Regions from separate parts of the Blautia sp. HCP3S3_G3 genome, predicted to be linked through region 3. Evidence: riboswitches for the same ligand, from Rfam matches in the RefSeq annotation. Region 3 holds a riboswitch; each other region holds the start of a gene.
The links. Region 3 has a riboswitch for thiamine pyrophosphate ahead of thiC (phosphomethylpyrimidine synthase ThiC). Riboswitches for the same ligand answer to the same signal wherever they lie in the genome.
Positions count from the first base shown of each region.

Region 1 (4,481 bases), on a different contig from region 3:
GTCGTATCTGAACCTTCGTACAGGGTTCTTTTATAAGATGGAGACAACGGTGGACGGCAGACAGTTTGCAACTCCCCGAGGCTGGGAAGATCTGTCGCGGATGATTTCTGTATATGAAAAACTTGGAAAAGATGTCACGGCAGATGTTGTGATCCAGTATATCCAGCATCCGAAAGTGGCGGGGGATTTTGCCGGATATTATGAACTGTATCGGAAGTATGAAGCGGATTATCAGATTGATGAGATCCTTCAGGGAAAAAGCTTTGAAGGAATGATCAAAAAAATCGCCCATGCATCCTTTGATGAGCGCATGAGTGTAGTGAATCTTCTGTTCTCCGGAGTGGGACAATTCATTCGAAAAGCCGTTCAGATGGAAGAAATTATGGAGAAGGTTTTTGAGACTCTGAAGATGATTCGGGAAGTAATCGATGGAAGTAAAGAGCCGGAAATGATTATCGGACAGCATATCGAATTACTGCGTGAGGAGTGGGAAAAACGACGTACTGCGGAGCTTCTGAATCGCCGGGAAGACCGCTGTTATCGCAGGGCTCTGGATGTATTGAACAAATATAAAAATAAAGTGGCGGAAGCGGGAAATGCAGATGGCAGAAGCGCTTTTGAGATTATGAAACAGGAATTTTCCATGGATCGAAGAGCACTCGACATCCTGTTTGACCAGGCAGGAAATGTTCTGGAAAATACGTTCGATTTCATGGAAACAGCATTTCTGAACAGCCAGGAAATGGTTGTATTTATTGCGGATCTGAATACAGATTTTTACAGTATCCGGTTCCTGCAGGAATATGAATGCGAACGATATTATCAGTATAATAAAGAGATGCTTTTTGAAGATGTGAGTACGGAAATCCGGAAAAGAATTGAAGCTTTGTAAGAAAATAACTATGTACTGGAGGGTGAGGAAACAATGAATATGGAAGTATTTCGAGGCGTGATGATTCCGTTTATGGGAACTGCGCTGGGAGCAGCCTGTGTGCTGTTTATGAAAGGAAAACTGAATGTATCGGTACAGAGAGCGCTGACAGGATTTGCAGCCGGAGTAATGGTGGCGGCATCTGTCTGGAGTCTTCTGATTCCGGCTATGGAACAGGCAGAAACAATGGGAAGCTGGGCGTTTGTTCCGGCGGTTGCCGGTGTGTGGCTGGGAGTGCTGTTTTTGCTTTTGCTGGACCGGATTATTCCGCATTTACACCAGAGCAGTGAGGAGCCGGAAGGACCAAAATCGAGTCTAAAAAAAACAACCATGCTGGTACTGGCTGTTACCCTTCACAATATTCCGGAAGGTATGGCAGTCGGTGTTTTATATGCCGGATGGATGGCAGGAAATGATACGATCACAATGGCGGGAGCACTTGCATTATCCATTGGAATCGCGATTCAGAACTTCCCGGAGGGAGCGATTATCTCCATGCCTCTTCGGGCAGAAGGAATGAGTAAGCAGAAGGCTTTTTTACATGGAGCACTGTCTGGAATCGTAGAGCCGGTGGCTGCACTTCTTACAATGTGGGGTGCGAGTCTGATCGTTCCGATTCTTCCGTATCTTCTCAGTTTTGCAGCCGGTGCGATGCTGTATGTAGTAGTGGAAGAACTGATTCCGGAAATGTCAGTAGGGCATCATTCCAATCTGGGAACCGTCTTTTTTACTGTCGGTTTTACAGTGATGCTGGCGCTGGATGTGGCACTCGGGTAAGGATGTTTCTGGTTGATAACAACATAACATACAGACTGCATCGGGAGGCATAATTATAAGGGCGTGAGAAATAAAAAAAGGAGCAGGATGCAGATGTCTGGAATGAATGTTCAAACACGCTTTAAGAAAAAAAGATAGATATGTAAAAGAAAACAGGGTGAAATATATGGCAGAAAATAAGATAGGAAGTATGAGCGAAAATATGGCGGAAAATAAGACGGAAAATTCCACAGGAAATATGACAGATAAGATGGCAGAAATTAAGCCGTATGAACATAAAGTTCAGTATTATGAGACGGATCAGATGGGCATTGTACATCATTCCAACTATATCCGGTGGTTTGAGGAAGCGCGCACATACGTGCTGGAAGAGATAGGATTTGGCTACCGGGAGATGGAAGAATGCGGAGTAATGAGTCCTGTTCTGGAGGCAAATGCGGAGTACAAAACCATGACTCATTATTCAGACAGGGTACTGATTGATACGAAGGTAGTTGCTTATAATGGCATCCGGCTTCAGCTTGCTTATACAGTCAGAGACAAAGAAACAGGAGAAGTGCGCTGTACCGGATACACAAGACATTGTTTCCTAACTCCGGAGGGCAGACCGCTTTCCTTAAAACGTTCTTATCCGGAAATCCACAGGATTTTTGAAGGTTTGATGGAAATTTCCGATAAATTGTGACACACATCTGTCGGAAAGCAAGTTTCAAACACACTCTGGGAAAGTTTCAAGCACACTTTGGGAAAGTTTCAAACACACTCTGAGAAATATCAAACACTCTCCGGGAAATGTGCTGTCAAACGCACTTTGTGAAAATGTGCTTGACATTTTGTCCAGTCGTGGTAAAGTAGTTAATCAAATAATCATTTACAGGGGTGCTGGTGAAGACCGGCTGAGATAGATACCGTATTCGTATCGGACCCTACAACCTGATCTGGGTAATGCCAGCGGAGGGATGAGCGTCAGAAGCTCTGTAATGGATGAATCAGCTCCCGCGGTATCTGCCTTGCAGGAGCTTTTTTATTGTATGGAACAGGAACTGTTCTGCATTTTCCTGCGATATAAAAAGCCCTCCGGGCAGTGTTTTTTTCGCGGGCAAAGAAAAGGAGGAAACAAAATGAACGCAAGTGTAGCAATTCAGGTACTTCCTGAAGCAAAAGATGATGAAGAACTGATCCGTGTGGTAGATGAGGTGATTGCCTACATCAAAAGCACAGGGCTGAACTGTTATGTGGGACCTTTTGAGACTGCAATTGAAGGAGATTATGATGAATTGATGGACATCGTAAAAGAATGCCAGCACATCGCAATCAAAGCAGGAGCTCCTTCTGTAGCAGCTTATATCAAAGTCACCTATCGTCCGGAAGGAGAGGTGCTCACCATTGAGAAAAAAGTTTCAAAGCATCACCTCGAAGATTAATACGATTGCTGCGATTCTGATTCTCCTGATAATCTGGCAGACGGTATCGGCTCTTGGAATTGTTCCGGGCTACATGCTTCCGTCTCCGGTACAGGTAGTAAAAGCATTTATCCAGGAGTTTCCGCTTCTGATGGAAAATGCAAAAGTCACCCTTCTGGAAGCGTTTATCGGACTTGCCTGCGGTGTTTCATTTGGTTTTGTTATGGCAGTTCTGATGGACAGGTTTGAGGTGCTTTATAAGGCATTTTATCCGCTTGTCGTGCTGACTCAGACGATTCCGACAGTGGCTGTGGCACCGCTTCTGGTATTATGGTTCGGTTATGAAATGCTGCCGAAAATCATTCTGATCGTAATTGCCACATTCTTCCCTGTTACGGTGGGAGTTTTGGATGGATTCCGGAGTGCAGATAAGGATACCATGAATCTGCTGCGTTCCATGGGAGCTTCGGAATTTCAGATTTTCCGTTATGTGAAACTTCCGGGGTCTATGGGACAGTTTTTTGCAAGCCTTCGGATCTCCGTTGCATATTCTGTCGTAGGTGCGGTGATTTCTGAGTGGCTTGGTGGATTTTCAGGACTGGGAGTTTATATGACCAGGGTTAAAAAGGCATTTTCCTTTGACAAAATGTTCGCAGTAATTTTTTTAATTTCACTGATCAGTCTGCTTCTGATGAAGCTGGTGGATTTTTTACAGAAAAAATGTATGCCATGGGAGGATACAAAAAATGAATAAAAAGAAAATAATGGCAGCAGGAATGGCTGCAGCAATGACCGTTTCCATGATGAGTGCAGTTCCGGTTTATGCGGAAGAAGCAGAGACCGAGAAAATCACATTTGTTCTGGACTGGACTCCGAATACGAATCATACAGGACTCTATGTGGCTGAGAGTCAGGGATTTTTTGAAGAACAGGGCCTGGAAGTAGAAATTGTCCAGCCGCCGGAAGATGGTGCAGATGCTCTGGTAGCATCCGGAAAGGCACAGTTCGGTGTTTCTTTCCAGGATACGATGGCGCCTGGGGTGGCAGGGGAAAATGTTCTTCCGACTACTGCTGTAGCTGCATTGATCCAGCATAATACCTCAGGAATTGTATCGCGAAAAGGAGAGGGAATGGATACTCCCAGGGGAATGGAAGGAAAGAAATATGCGACCTGGGACAGTCCTGTGGAAAAAGCAATGATTCAGAACGTAGTAGAAGAGGACGGCGGTGATTACAGCAAGGTAGAAATGATTCCAAGTACTGTTACCGATGAAGTTTCCGCACTGCAGTCAAAATCTGTGGATGCTATCTGGATTTTCTACGGATGGGCAGGCGTTAAGATGGAACTGGAAGGTCTGGAGACAGATTAT
Region 1 covers NZ_JBQHXR010000001.1:369,870-374,350, forward strand. The annotation lists gene ACTNEW_RS01600 (ATP-binding protein) at 1-892, shown strand, start outside; gene ACTNEW_RS01605 (ZIP family metal transporter) at 926-1,708, shown strand; gene ACTNEW_RS01610 (acyl-CoA thioesterase) at 1,959-2,393, shown strand; gene ACTNEW_RS01615 (hypothetical protein) at 2,401-2,613, shown strand; TPP riboswitch at 2,574-2,685, shown strand; gene ACTNEW_RS01620 (thiamine-binding protein) at 2,830-3,132, shown strand; gene ACTNEW_RS01625 (ABC transporter permease) at 3,095-3,865, shown strand; gene ACTNEW_RS01630 (ABC transporter substrate-binding protein) at 3,900-4,481, shown strand, end outside.
Region 1: linked by a shared signal. The riboswitch ahead of ACTNEW_RS01620 (thiamine-binding protein) and the one ahead of thiC (phosphomethylpyrimidine synthase ThiC) in region 3 are both predicted to bind thiamine pyrophosphate.

Region 2 (4,481 bases), on a different contig from region 3:
TGTCGATGTCATGTTTGAACTGGAAACACTGAGCGGACGTTTTGTACGTGATGTAGTTATGAAGGCCTCCAATGCCAATATCATGAATTCCATGCAGCGCTGTATTCTGACATTGTACACCTATGATTCCGATCCGGAAGATATTTCTGCAGGCAATGTGCTTCGTCAGTGTCTGGAACTGATTGCCAAGCTTCCGCTGATTGCTGTGTATTCTTATCATTCCTACCGCCATTTCCGCAAGGATGAGACTTTATTTATCCGTAATCCCGAGAAGGGACTTTCCATGGCGGAAAACATTCTTCTGATGCTTCGCCCGGATGGCAAGTATACAGAGCTGGAAGCCAAGGTTCTGGATATCGCACTGGTGCTTCATGCAGAGCATGGCGGCGGTAACAACTCTACCTTTACCACCCATGTTGTGACGTCTTCAGGAACAGATACCTATTCCTCTGTGGCAGCTTCGATTGGTTCTCTGAAAGGTCCGCGTCACGGCGGTGCCAATCTGAAGGTACAGGATATGTTTGATGACATCAAAGCTCATGTGGAAGACTGGACGGATGAGGCAGCAGTGGAGGAGTATCTCCATAAGATCCTGAATAAAGAAGCCTTTGACCATACCGGTCTGATCTATGGTATGGGACATGCTGTTTATACTCTTTCTGACCCGCGTGAAGTGATTCTGAAGCGTTTTGCCAAGAAACTTGCAGAGGAGAAGGGAATGATGGAGGAATTTGCCCTGTATGAGCTTGTAGAGCGCCTTGCTGGCAGACTGATTATGGAACAGCGCAAACTGTTTAAGAATGTCTGTGCGAATGTGGACTTTTACAGTGGATTTGTTTATACGATGCTTGGTATTCCGAAGGAACTGTTTACCCCGATTTTTGCGATTGCACGTATTCCGGGCTGGAGCGCGCACCGTCTGGAAGAACTGCTGAATGCAAGCAAGATTATCCGTCCTGCATATAAATATGTGGGCCATCATGAAGAGTTTATTCCGATTGAAGAACGCTGAAATGGATTTCATATAATTACAGCCCATTTTGTCAGTTTTGTGAAATAGAAAAGGGGTAGTTTGCGCTTTTTTGAGATGCACTTTCAGAAAAATATCCAGCGCCATCTGACCAGTTATTTATTTTCTGATGGATTAGACAAATTTTATTTATATCATAGGAATGTGTTTTGTATTTCCCTGTGAAAAAAGCCGAAGCAGATGATATGCAGCCTTTTACTGTATGTTTGGTAAAGAGGCTGCCTGTCACCTGTTTCGGCTTTTTGCTGTGTCAAAATAAGGAGGCTTGCGAAAAAATGATATTTTCACAAGACCCCTGACAGTATCCTGTAAGATTTTTTGAGGAAATTTGTATGTAAAGTATGTGTTTCTGTACGGTCTGTTATCAGATTCCGCTGACACGGATGGCTTTGATCACTTCTTGGATCTTTTCCGGAGGGAGTACCAGTGCGAAGCGGACATAACCTTCTCCGTGAGGACCGAAACTTGCTCCTGGTGTGACGATGACGCCTGCTTTTTCCATAAGTTCCATGCAGAATTCCATGCTGTCTGTGCGTCCGCCGGGGATTTTGGCCCATACAAACATGGTGCCTTTGCCGTTGGGGAGTTCCCATCCAATGCTGCGAAGACCGTCACAGAGGGCATCACGGCGTTTTTCGTAGTCCTGGCATTGGTCCTTTACACTTTCCAGAGGTCCGTTTAATGCGGCAATGGCAGCCTTCTGGATAGGCAGGAACATGCCGAAATCAATCTGGCTGCGAAGTTTGCGAAGAGCAGCGATCACGTCAGGTCTTCCGACAAGAAAACTGATTCTTGCACCGGTCACATTAAATGATTTGGAGAGACTGAAAAATTCTACACCAACTTCCCGTGCTCCGGGAGTGGAAAGAAAACTTCCGCCGTATGCGTCGTCAAAAATAATATCACTGTAAGCATTGTCATGAATGATCAGGATATCATATTTCTTTGCAAACGCAACAATTTCTTCGTAGAGTCCTGGTGACGCAATGCTTCCTACCGGGTTGGAAGGCAGGGAGACGATCATGTATTTGGCTTTCCGGGCAACGTCTTCCGGAATGTCTTCTACATAGGGAAGAAAGTCATGTTCTGCAGTCAGCGGGTAATAATAGGGAACGGCACCGCCCAGCAGACTTCCGGCAGCAAATACCGGATAGCAGGGATCAGGAAGAAGTACGGTGTCGCCCTCGTCACAGAGCGTCATTCCAAGGTGTCCCATTCCCTCCTGGCTGCCGTATACAGACATGACCATATCCGGGGTAATTTCCACCTGGAAACGTTTCCGGTAATAGCTGCAGACGGCGTCCAGAAGCTCCGGAAGATCGCGGAGACTGTATCTCCAGTTGGCATCATCTGAAGCTGCTTCAATCAGCGCCTTTTTGATATGTTCCGGCGTGGTGAAATCCGGTGTTCCCACGCTCATGTTATAAATTTTTCTGCCCTGGGCTTCCAGTTCCAGTCGCCGGTTATTCAGGGCTGCAAAAATTTCATTTCCAAACAAATCCAGTCTTTTGGAAAATTGCATCGTATGTATCCTTCTTTCTACTTTTTATGGAAATATCTGCCTGCACAGACATTACTTATGATGAGCCAGTGATGAGCCAGAGCGTGCAGATGACGGAAATGAATGTTCAGACACGCTCTAAATCAGAGTCAGTCTTTATTCTAACATTTCAGGGGCTGGAAAACAAGGAAATTTTCGCAACCTGGTATCAGGGTAAAATTATCGAAATCTGGCATCAGGAGTAAAATTTTTTTGGGGGATTTTTCTGGTCAGAATCGTAGGATTTTCAGGTTTGGAATTTGGGGCTTGCAATTCCCGGATGATTTGTTATAATGAGGAATGAAAAACGGGGTGCTCATAGAAATGGGCTGAGAGAAAGCGGAAGCTTTTAACCCATAACCTGATTTGGATAATGCCAACGTAGGGAAACAGTAAGCGGAGTTGTTGCGCAGAATACCTTAATTGGTGTTTGGCGCATTTTTTACGCTTTCGAGCGGCAAATTGGGGGCACCACCTTGGGCCGCTATAGGAAAAATGATGCGGAGAATTCTGCATTCATAATCGCCGGATGACCGGTGAAGGCGCTGAAATATAAGGAAAAGAGGAAAAAATTATGAAGAACTCAAACACAAAGAAAATCGCACTGACTGCAATTTTTGCAGCAATCGCAGTCGTTGGATCTACATTTTCCATTCCTGTATTCGGCTCCAAATGCGCGCCGGTGCAGCATCTGGTGAATGTACTCTGCGGCATTTTGCTGGGACCATGGTGGGCACTTGCAGCAGCATTTATTGCCAGTCTGATCCGGAATCTTCTGGGACTGGGAACACTCCTTGCATTTCCGGGCAGTATGTGCGGTGCCTTTCTTGCAGGATTTCTGTACAGAAAGATGAAAGCGCTTCCGGCCGCTTATGTGGGAGAAGTATTTGGAACAGCAATTATCGGAGGAATGCTTTCCTATCCGATTTCTGCATTTATTCTTGGAAATGAGAGTGCAGCATTATTTACTTTTGTGGTACCGTTTCTGATCAGTACAGTGGGCGGTACACTGATTGCGGTCGTGATTACCTTAGCCCTTAAAAATGTGGGTGTACTGGAAAATATGAAAGCACAACTGAACTCATAACGTGCATCAGAAGAGGAAAGGATGGGGAAGACATGGCGGAGCTTACGTCGGAAAAAATATGTGATTTCTGGACAGCAATACAGGAAGAACGGCCTGTGATCCACTGTATCACCAACATGGTCACAGTCAACGATTGTGCGAATATCCTTCTGGCAGCGGGAGCATCGCCTGTTATGGCCCATCATCCTCTGGAAGCGGCAGAAGTGACAGAGGGCTGCCGGGCGCTGGTGTGCAATCTGGGTGCCACGGAATCCTTTGATGCCATGCTTGCAGCTGCAGAGAGAGCCGTAGAAATCGGTCATCCTGTGGTGCTTGATCCGGTAGGAGTATCTGGTTCCTCTTATCGAAGAAGTCTTTGCTTTGAACTGATGAATCATGCAAACCCCTCTGTGATACGGGGGAATCTTTCGGAAATCAGGGCACTTGTTACCGGCAGTCGTACAGCAGCCGGGGTAGATGCGGCAATGGAGGACCGGATTCAGGAAGGAGTTCCTGAGAATACCATGCAGGTGGTACGGACACTTGCACAAAACCGCGGAACGATTGTGATTGCTTCCGGAGAAACGGATGTGATATCCGATGGAGAAACGGTTTATACTGTACATAATGGAAGCAGGATGATGTCCAGGATCACCGGTTCCGGATGTATGGCTTCTTCTCTTCTTGGAGCATTCCTGAGTATAGAGAGTTCTCTGGAATCCGCCGCGGCTGCCTGTACGGTCATGGGAATCTGTGGGGAGATTGCCCGGAGGAGAACAAGGGAATTGAGAGCCGGAACAGGTACTTACCGTACAGAACTGATCGATGCGGTATCCCTTTTGAAA
Region 2 covers NZ_JBQHXR010000018.1:41,438-45,918, forward strand. The annotation lists gene ACTNEW_RS12800 (citrate/2-methylcitrate synthase) at 1-1,012, shown strand, start outside; gene ACTNEW_RS12805 (pyridoxal phosphate-dependent aminotransferase) at 1,395-2,552, opposite strand; TPP riboswitch at 2,869-2,976, shown strand; gene thiW (energy coupling factor transporter S component ThiW) at 3,145-3,657, shown strand; gene thiM (hydroxyethylthiazole kinase) at 3,690-4,481, shown strand, end outside.
Region 2: linked by a shared signal. The riboswitch ahead of thiW (energy coupling factor transporter S component ThiW) and the one ahead of thiC (phosphomethylpyrimidine synthase ThiC) in region 3 are both predicted to bind thiamine pyrophosphate.

Region 3 (4,481 bases):
GCTGTTGGGGACGGGAAATAGTGGAATTTTGTTTGTCCCCAGTGGCCTCTCCTTGTTGAATTTCGCATGCAAATCCGATATACTGCATTCATAAAACGGATGACAGACCAAATGCATACTGCACAATGGTGAAAAGCATCAAAACATCCGGCACGTCAGAAGGGAGATTTTTTATGAATGATAAAACAAGATATGAAATCCTGAAACACAGAGAAATGATGAAAGGATATTCGCCTGCAGACGCTGGTCTGGAACCTACTGACCAGGAGCAGAAACTGCCTTTTCCGGCACCTGTGAAAGAGGGAAAGGGGAGCAGTGTGCTGGAACTCCCGTTGGATTTTGAGGACATTGTGCAGGAGAAAAACCTGTTTGAACTGATACAGGAGAGAGAAAGCTGCCGTACATATAAAGATGAGAACCTGACTCAGAAAGAACTGTCATTTCTTCTGTGGGCGACACAGGGAATTCGTCATTTTGCCGGAAAAATGAAGCAGGTAACATTACGGAATGTACCGTCAGCAGGCTCCAGGCATGCTATGGAAACATATCTGTTTATTCATCAGATAGAGGGGATTCCGGCCGGAATCTATCACTATCTTCCATCCGGACATAGTCTGGAATTATGGGAGGACAGACCGGATTATATGGAAGAACTGACGGAAGCACTGGCAGGTCAGAAATTTGCCGGAACTGCTCCGGTAACCTTTGTCTGGAGTGTGATTCCCTATCGGACAGAATGGCGTTATGGGATGAAAGCACACAGATATATGCTGATGGATGCAGGACATGTTTGTGAGAATCTGTATCTTGCCTGTGAAGCAATTGGATGCGGAACCTGTGCAGTGGGAGCGTATAATCAGGATCTTCTGGATGATTTGCTTGGTTTCCCGGGAGGACCTTCCGGTGAAATGGATGATGAATTTGCAATCTATGTTGCTCCGGTTGGAAGAAAATAAATAGTATTTGACATATCCCCACGGACTTTTTTGGACCGATGCAGAGTATTAACACATTTTCTCTGGAAAATTGTGCTAATGTCAAGAAAATTGTTGAACATTAGCACAATGTGTAGAATCCGGAGGAAATATGAAGATTTACGATTATCAGGGAAAGAAGAATGTGAGTGGAGAACAGATCCGGAAATTTCGCAGAAAAAACAGACTATCCCAGAGTGAACTTGCAGCGAGACTGCAGGTGAAGGGAGTTGTAATGGAACGGGACAGCATCAGCAGAATTGAAAGCGGAATGCGTTTCGTGGCAGATTATGAACTGTATATTTTTGCAGAGGTTCTTGGAGTGGAAGTCGGAGAACTTCTGGAAATACAGGATAAGGAAAAATAGAAAAGCTGCAGGATAATATACGATGATGTATGTTATTCTGCATTTTTTATTTCCATGAAGAGATGAACCGCAATCGTTTTATTGCTTTTTTCATTATCTGGATTGGTATTGGATTTACGGTATATGAAAAAATCATGCTGATGCGTACAGCCGTATGCGGCGATTAGAAAGGAATATTGACTTGCCGCAGGGGGAGTGCTAAAATAGAAATAATTAAAAAAGGGGAGCTTGTGGAAGCAGGCTGAGAGTAAGCTGTATCGCTTTGACCCGTAACCTGATTTGGATAATGCCAACGTAGGGAGTTAATAAAGATTTCATTAACTGCAGTGTGTGATTTGGCATACTGCAGTTTTTTTTATATTACAGGAAAGCGCTCCGCATTTTCGTGTAATATAAAAAAACTCCGGGCGGGAGTGCACTGCAACGAAGAGGAAATATCATGATAAAAATTCCGGATAACCGGCAGTGATCAGAGCATGACTGCAGGCAATGATTGGTGAGTACCGGATTTTTATATAAAAATGAAGAATACAGAAATGTAAAAGGCAGATTGGGGGCACCACCTTCTGTCAGAAAAAAGGAGGACAAAACAATGTCAGATTACACAACACAGATGGGCGCCGCAAAACAGGGAATCATTACTCCACAGATGAAAATTGTAGCAGAGAAAGAACACTGGGATGCGGAAGAATTAAGAAAACTGATTGCAAAAGGAGAAGTCATCATTCCGTGCAATAAGAATCACAAAAGCCTGAGCCCCAGCGGCGTAGGCGCAAAACTGACGACAAAGATCAATGTAAATCTGGGTGTTTCCCGTGACTGGAAAGACGTCGATATGGAATATGAAAAAGTTCGTTCCGCAGTGGAAATGGGCGCAGAAGCGATTATGGATCTGAGCTCCTACGGTGATACCAGAAGTTTTCGCCGCAAGCTGACAGAAGAATGTCCGGCGATGATCGGAACCGTTCCTATTTATGATGCAGTTGTGTATTACCACAAAGCACTGGGCAAAATTACTTCAGAAGAGTGGATCGACATTGTGCGCATGCATGCGGAAGACGGCGTGGATTTTATGACTATCCACTGCGGTATGAACCGCGCTACTGCAGAGCGCTTTAAGAAAAACAAGAGACTGATGAATATTGTTTCCAGAGGCGGGTCCATTATGTTTGCATGGATGGAAATGACCGGAAAAGAGAATCCGTTCTATGAACATTATGATGAGATTCTGGATATCTGCAGAGAGTATGATATCACAATGAGCCTTGGAGATGCCTGCCGTCCGGGATGTCTTGCAGATGCCACAGATACTGCCCAGATTGAGGAGCTGATTACTCTTGGAGAACTGACAAAACGCGCATGGGAAAAAGATGTTCAGGTGATGATCGAAGGACCGGGACATATGCCGATGAACCAGATCGCAGCCAATATGGAAATCCAGAAGACACTCTGTCATGGTGCGCCGTTCTATGTACTTGGGCCTCTTGTAACAGATGTGGCACCGGGCTATGATCATATTACATCAGCCATCGGCGGAGCCATTGCGGCAGCTTCCGGTGCAGCATTTCTGTGCTATGTGACTCCTGCGGAACATCTTCGTCTGCCAAACGCAGCTGATGTAAAAGAAGGAATCATTGCAGCCAAGATTGCAGCTCATGCTGCAGATATTGCCAAGGGAATTCCGGGTGCAGCAGACTGGGACTATCAGATGAGTGAAGCCAGAAAACGTCTTGACTGGGAAGAAATGTTCCGTCTCAGTATGGATCCGGAGAAAGCAAGACGCTACCGTGCGGAGGCAAAACCGGAAAAAGAAGATACCTGCAGTATGTGCGGTAATTTCTGTGCTGTAAAGAATACCAACCGTATTCTGGATGGAGAAATCGTCACGATTTTTGATGAATGATATATAAGGAAGGAATCTGCTATGGAAATTGCGGAAATGCTGGATGAGATCAAACAAAAAGCTCTGTCTGATAAAAATCTGAGAAATGAATTTCTTGCTACCAGGGAGGATGCACATCCGGTTGCAGCATTTTGCAGAAAATGTCGGGAACTTGGGTATCCGGTCTATGATATGGATCTGATCAATGCCGGGGAGGAATTTTATGCGGCAATGAAGAGGAGCACTAACGGCGGCGGAGAGAATTCCCCTATGCTGGAAGGTGAAGATGATTTTTACGAATTGTTCTTTGCCGGCTTGGAAGACTGACGATTTCTTCTGTCATACATATAAGGGTAACTGCTTAAAAGGTCATGATTTTCCTGTTATTGTGGAAAATATGACCTTTTTTCGCGAAAATCAAATAAGAATATGTCCGATATTTTTCTGTATAAAATAAAAAAGTACATTTCATGTTCTTGAATTTTTTACACGTTTCTTGATTTTTTACTATGGAGAAAAAGTCTGCTGAAAACTAAAATAAAAGAATCAGGAACGATAACAAGTTATTATCAAATGTAAAGGAGAGGTAGAACATGAAAATGAGAAAACTTACAGCAATGGGATTAGCAGCAGTAATGGCAGCTTCCATGGTTCCGGCAATTCCGGTAATGGCTGATGATGCGGCAGGAAAAGTTTACTATCTGAACTTCAAACCGGAACAGGATGAAGCATGGCAGAATCTGTCAAAGGCTTACACTGAGGAAACAGGCGTAGAGGTAACCGTAGTTACTGCAGCTTCCGGTCAATATGAGACAACACTTCAGTCTGAAATGGCTAAGAGCGATGCTCCGACTCTTTTCCAGGTAAATGGTCCGGTGGGCTTGAAAAACTGGAAAGATTACTGCTATGATCTGAAAGATTCCGATATTTATTCTCAGCTTACATCTGATTCTTTTACTGTAAAAGACGGAGATGCAGTTGACGGAATCGCATATGTAATCGAGTCCTATGGTCTGATTGTAAATAAGACTCTTCTTGAAAAAGCAGGATATTCTCTGGATGACATCAAGAGCTTTGACCAGTTGAAAACTGTTGCAGATGACATTCAGGCAAGAAAAGATGAACTGGGAATCAAAGGTGCATTTACATCCGCAGGTATGGACGGATCCTCTGACTGGAGATTTAAGACCCATCTTGCAAACCTTCCGATCTACTATGAATACAAAGCAGACGGAGTGGAAGATACAGATGCAATCAA
Region 3 covers NZ_JBQHXR010000007.1:86,070-90,550, reverse strand. The annotation lists gene ACTNEW_RS08820 (beta-galactosidase) at 1-21, shown strand, start outside; gene ACTNEW_RS08815 (SagB/ThcOx family dehydrogenase) at 174-956, shown strand; gene ACTNEW_RS08810 (helix-turn-helix domain-containing protein) at 1,087-1,341, shown strand; TPP riboswitch at 1,552-1,659, shown strand; gene thiC (phosphomethylpyrimidine synthase ThiC) at 1,934-3,244, shown strand; gene ACTNEW_RS08800 (hypothetical protein) at 3,266-3,550, shown strand; gene ACTNEW_RS08795 (ABC transporter substrate-binding protein) at 3,817-4,481, shown strand, end outside.